2 regions of the Prevotella herbatica genome follow, and region 1 is predicted to be linked to the other one. Evidence: riboswitches for the same ligand, from Rfam matches in the RefSeq annotation. Region 1 holds a riboswitch; the other holds the start of a gene.
What was found. A riboswitch is a leader RNA that binds a small molecule or an ion and turns the genes downstream of it on or off. The one in region 1 is predicted to bind thiamine pyrophosphate.
Positions count from the first base shown of each region.

Region 2: another riboswitch for thiamine pyrophosphate. It lies ahead of prwr041_RS08780 (TonB-dependent receptor); the one in region 1 lies ahead of thiD (bifunctional hydroxymethylpyrimidine kinase/phosphomethylpyrimidine kinase).

Region 1 is NZ_AP024484.1:1,500,674-1,503,884, reverse strand. It holds gene thiC (phosphomethylpyrimidine synthase ThiC) at 1-284, opposite strand, end outside; gene prwr041_RS05700 (thiamine phosphate synthase) at 281-922, opposite strand; gene thiD (bifunctional hydroxymethylpyrimidine kinase/phosphomethylpyrimidine kinase) at 919-1,755, opposite strand; TPP riboswitch at 1,826-1,921, opposite strand; gene prwr041_RS05690 (MalY/PatB family protein) at 2,072-3,211, opposite strand, start outside.
Region 2 is NZ_AP024484.1:2,355,065-2,358,275, forward strand. It holds gene prwr041_RS08780 (TonB-dependent receptor) at 1-1,937, opposite strand, end outside; TPP riboswitch at 2,019-2,118, opposite strand; gene prwr041_RS08785 (fumarate hydratase) at 2,285-3,211, opposite strand, start outside.

The DNA of each region.
Region 1 (3,211 bases):
TACATTTGTGTCGGAACACTTTCTTTTCGCTTTTCAATCCATTGTTCTCTTAGCTTAGGCAATCCTTTCTTCAAATCAATTTTTACATTAGGATCACTATATGGTCCACTTGTATCATATACGTAGACAGGATAATTAGGTGTTTCGCTTCTCTTTCCGTCAACAATTTCTATTGTCGGAGTGAGATTAATCTTTCTCATGGCAACCTTTAGTTCTGGGAATATTTTACCATTCATGTAAACTTTCTCAGAATCAGGATACGAGAATTTAATATTGTTGTTCATTTAATATTTATATTATAAGTGTTGTTTATTATCTGTTTCATCTTTTCTACAGGATTGTTGGCATTTATCACACATCCACTCAATGCTATTCCATTAATCCCAGTATTTAATATAGGCTGTATGTCTTCATCAACAATACCACCTATGGCAACGATAGGAATATCAATATTCCGTTGTTTCATGTCTGATATTATTTTATTATACCCTTCCAGTCCTATTATTGGAGAAAGATTTTTCTTTGTTGATGTAAATCTGAAAGGTCCACAACCAATATAGTCTGCACCTGAATTATATATATCAACGATATCTTCAATCGTGTTTGCTGTACCACCGATAATATATTCTTTTCCAAGAATATTTCTAGCTTCGCCTATCGGCATGTCATTTTTGCCTAAATGTACTCCATCGGCATTAAGCAGTTTCACTAGTTCAACATGATCATCAATAATGAATTTAGCCCCAACACTTTGGCAAGCAGGTTGAATAATTTTTGCAACACTGCATATTTCAGCTATATCAGCATCCTTCATGCGAAGTTGTATCCAGCGACATCCACCTAGTAAAGCCATCAGTGCACCTTCTGCATAAGTTATATTGGCAGTCTTGTGAGTAATGAATTGTACCTTTTCTATTTTCATTTGTGATTTATTTTTTTCATTTTCATTGGATTGAAAAAGTGGTTTAACGGTCCGTGTCCTTTGCCTATAGATACATCAGCACCTTCGGCTATTGCCATTGTTACATATTCTTTTGCCTCTTTCACAGCATTAATCAAACTCATTCCTTGTGCTAGATATGCAGCTATGGCAGATGAAAATGTACATCCTGTTCCATGAGTATTTTTACTGTCCACAGTTTTACCGTTAAATTCATGTTCTTCATATATTCCATTTTCTTTGCGTTCAATAAGAATGTCGCATTTATTGTCACCTTCTATGTGCCCGCCTTTCACAAGTACAGCGCTACATCCATAATCCATTATATTTAGTGCAGCCACTTTCATATCATCCTTATTGTTTATTTTCATGTTTGCCAATACCTCAGCCTCATGGATGTTAGGAGTTACAACAGTAGCCATAGGCAGCAATTTTCTGCACATCGTATCTATTGCATCATTATCAAGTAATAAAGACCCACTGGTAGAAAGAATAATAGGGTCAACAACCAAATTGCCGTGATAATAAATAGACAATGCGTTTACAACAGCTTCTATGGTAGCCTTGTTACCCATCATTCCTGTTTTAATAGCCATTGGGCGTATGTCATTCATTATTGCATGGATTTGTCGTTCAATGGTATAAGAGTCTATAGGGCATGAAGATTCCACACCCATTGTATTTTGTACGGTAACATAAGTTATTGCAGATGCAGCATAAACACCCAATGCCGACATTGTTTTTATGTCTGCTTGAATACCGGCACCTCCGCTGCAATCACTGCCGGCAATAGATAAAGCTGTATAATAAAACATGCTCCACTTAATATAAGTGTCACGAGGAGCTACTATATATCAATATATATACATGGATATGCGAAAAGCGACTTAAAAAAGTCTCTCCCTTCGGCAGTACTAACTGCATCAGGTTCCACGGGTATAATCTCAGCCGACAGTTTGTCAGCACCCCTCTTTAGATAAAATCTAAATGATTTTCGCAGGCAAATATATATATTATTTTTAAAACAAACAAGCTTTAGTATCTTTTTGTTTTTAAATAATTATTTATTCCCGTAGGGAATGTTTTTTTTCAAATATGCAGATATCTATGAAAAAAATAACTGTCAATAAGCTATTTCAAGTTATTGACAGCTGAAGCTAATTGATCTAAAGCTTGTTTTAATACAGAGCGTGATGTTGCTATATTCATCCTCATAAAACCTTCACCTCCTTGACCGAACATTTCTCCGTCATTAAGAGCTAGATGGGCTTTGTCTATAAACAAATCAAGTAGATCTTTATGGTCTAAATTTAGTTCACGACAATTAAGCCACACAAGAAAAGATGCCTGTGGACGCAAAGGATGTATTTGTGGAATATTCTCTTTACAATAATCTTCTACAAACCGTATGTTGTCTTCAATATACGCAAGCATTGACTTTCGCCATTCTTCGCCTTTTGTAAAGGCTGCTATTGTGGCAATAGGGGCAAATATATTAGCTTCATCAAGTTCATTAGCTTTAATCCAGCCATAGAATTTTTTACGTATGTCAGAATTTGGAATAATGGCATAGCTTGAAATAATTCCAGCTATATTGAATGTCTTTGTTGGTGCCTGAAAAGTTATGCTATTTTCTCTGGCCTTATCACTAACTGTTGCAAAAGGTATATGCTTGTGTCCGAATATAGCCATGTCGCAATGAATTTCATCAGATATAACAAGCAGATGGTGTTCATAGCAGAAATCAGCTAGCTTTTGCAGTGTTTCTTTACTCCAACAAATACCTGCTGGATTATGAGGATTGCAAAGTATGAATATTCGACATTTGTCATCACAAACTTTTTCAAGATTATCAAAGTCCATATCATAATAGCCATCATCACGTCTTTTTAAAGGATTAAAAACGACTTCACGATCATTTCCTTCTGGAGTTAATCTGAAAGGATGATATACAGGAGTTTGTATAATTACTTTATCTCCAGGTTTTGTAAAAACATTAATTACAAGACCTATACCTTTAACTATTCCAGGTATAAACTTTAGCCATTCACGTCTCAACTCCCATTGATGATGTTCTTTAACCCAATTAATTATTGATTTCCACAATTCTTTAGGTTCGATAGTATATCCAAATAGTGAATGCTCAAGGCGTTTTTTCAAGGCATTGGTTATGAACATTGGTGTTTCAAAATCCATATCAGCAACCCACAATGGAAGTAAATCATTACGTCTCCATCTTGGTAACAATGCTTCATGCTTTAAATCTCCGCT
Region 2 (3,211 bases), 850 kb from region 1:
ACACTTGCTGACTCATCAAAATTCTTGATTCTATTTCTGCTTAGTGCTGCATTGCCTTCAACTGTCAACCATGATAGTGGATTCCAGCCTGCTGTAATTTCAGCTCCCATACGATAAGAACTCTTTACGTTTGTTGTAAGATTCTCGCCTATATCACTCTTTGCACCTGTCTGAACAAATTGGTTGCTGTAGTACATGTAATAAAGGTTTATCCCAGCATGCCATTTGTTGCCACTATATTCATATCCTAGTTCTATGTCGGTAAGGCGTTCAGGGGTAGGGAAAGGATAACTTCCGTTGTCGGTGAAATTGTTACGTTCTGGCTCGCGGTTGCTATATGCTATAGAAGCATAGGCTTTGTGTCCATTGTTCATATATGTGATACCTGCCTTAGGATTAACAAAGTTATAATGCTCATTAATATCAAGCTTCTGGTTGCTATATGTTCCGTCTCCATTGCTTATAAACTTGTCATTAATACCTTTTGTCTTGTATTCAACTAATCGCAACTGTATATCCATGAAGGCATCCCAGTAATTATTGAAGTGATAGTCTGTTTTGAAAAAACCACTGTAATCATATTTATGTGCATCAGAGTCATAATACTTGTAGTTTCCGCTAGACAGATACTTTTCGCTCATCTCTTTGTTTGCAATATAGGTAAGATCACCGAAGTGATTTCCGTGGAATTGCTGAAGGTTTACACCTCCTGTTACATTCCATGTTCCGTCGTTATAGTTTACGTTGTATATGGCTCCGTATGTGTTTTCTGTTAATCCTTTCTTACGTACAAAGTCGGTCTTTTTTACAGTTTCTCCGTCTGAAGTTGTGAAGTTTGTAAGTCCAAATTTTTTAAGTTTGTTATTTGGGCGGAACTCTTTATAATATCCATATCCGTAAGTATAGTGGATGGCAATATTATGGCTCCAATGTTCACTAGGTTGCCATACAGCAGAAAGAATGTTGTGGTTTTGATAATAATTATCAGTAGTTTTATCCCAATAGCTTCCGTCATTCATCTGATATCTCTCTGTTATATATTTCCCGTTAGCATCTTTGGCGAAATTACCCTTATCATCGTATTTAAGAGTTTCGTAAAGAGTATTGTATTTGCCAAGACCAGCTTCATACATATCTTTATATGTCTTCACTCCGTAGTCCATAAGTGACATGTCGTTATCACCAGCAGTGACTCCGTTCCAAGCTTGACCTGTTTTCTCAAAGTTACCAATGTTTTTGTATCTTATCTGGAAATTGTCACCAATCCATGTTAGTCCACCATAATATGAACCAGAACGTCCGCCTGTTCCGTGGATGTATCCATCTGTAGCTGTCTCATGGTATGCACCGTCAAATATAAGATGTTTTCCCATAAGTCCTGTAGAGAAGTTTGCTCCAGTGTTGTATGTGTTGTATGAACCGTAAGAACCTGTTAGCTCAAAGCTTGGAGTATAAGATGGCGCTAGTGTTGCCAAGGATACTGTTCCGCCAAAAGCTCCGTCGCCATTTGTTGAAGTTCCTATACCACGTTGTATCTGTGCACTACGTATAAGCGTTGCATAACTGTTCATGTTTGCCCAGAATACCGTTTGGTCTTCAGGAGAGTTCAAAGGAACTCCGTCAAGCGTTACGTTTATTCTTGAATCAGCTGCACCACGAATGCGAAGGTGTGCTGTTCCTGTACCCAATCCATTTTCTCCCCAACCTATTACACCTGGTGTTTGAGCCAATAGAAATGGTAATTCCTGACCGCTCTTAGAGAATGTTTCCAGTTTCTTTTGGCTTATGTTAGCTACGGCATAGGGTGCGTTTTTCTGTGCTCTTACTCCGTTAACAACAACATCTTGTAGGTTTACCGTCTTTACGGAATCTGTAGTTTCTGCCTTTGTTGCGCCTGCGGCTAACAAAGCTGCAATGATAATCAAATCTTTTTTCATTAAGCTTATTTGTTAATACCTAAATTTTTGTCTATACGTTATCGTCTCTTTGCGATAGGGGTACTATTATAGAAATAAACTCGTGGATTTTGTTGTTGTTCCTGCGTCGGCATTATCCGTTTCAGGTTCCATGGGTCTGATCTCAGCATCCGCAATAGCGGTAGCACCCCTTGACATTAAATTCTTTATGTCGATGCAAAAGTAATTAAATAATGTCATACTACCAAAAAAACTTTTATTATAATGCTTTTAGTAGAATTTGTATATGAGAATGTCTTTAAACAAAAAGAGAACCCTCCAAAGATGGAAAGTTCTCTCTTAATGATTTATCTTAATGATAAGTTTGCTTATTTGCTGCAGCTACAAGCTGTCCAAGGCTTAAGTTCCTTGAAAAAATCGTGTCCCTTGTCATCTACAAGAATAAAGGCAGGGAAATTTTCAACATCAATTTTCCAGATAGCTTCCATTCCAAGTTCTGGATATTCAACACATTCAATACTCTTGATTGAACTCTGTGAAAGTACAGCTGCTACACCACCGATAGTTCCTAGATAGAAACCTCCGTGTTTTTGGCATGCGTCTGTAACAGCCTGTGTGCGGTTACCCTTTGCTATCATGACAAGACTAGCACCGTGATCCTGGAATTCATCTACATACGGATCCATACGATTCGCTGTAGTTGGGCCCATTGAACCGCAAGCATATCCTTCTGGTGTCTTAGCTGGTCCAGCATATAGAATTGGATGATCCTTGAAATATTGTGGCATATCCTCTCCTGCATCAAGACGGGCTTTAAGCTTTGCATGTGCGATGTCACGAGCAACAATGATAGTACCCTTGAGGTTTACACGTGTAGATACTGGATATTTTGCTAGTTCTTTGCGAACTGAGTCTATTCCCTTGTCTAGGTCAATCTCTATTCCTGTTGCGCCTTCTCCTGGCTTACTAAATTCTGCAGGAATTAGTTCTGATGGATTTGTATCCATCTTCTCCAACCAGATACCGTCAGCATTGATTTTTGCCTTTATATTACGGTCAGCAGAGCAAGAAACACCCATACCGATAGGACAACTAGCACCGTGACGAGGCAAACGTACAACACGGATGTCGTGAGCTAAAGCCTTACCTCCGAATTGTGCGCCAAGACCAATCTTGTGAGCTTCATCAAGAAGTTTATTCTCAAGATCAATATCTCTGAAAGCACGACCTGTTTCGTCGCCTGTTGTAGGAAGATTGTCGTAATACTTGATAGAAGCCAACTTAACTGTAAGAAG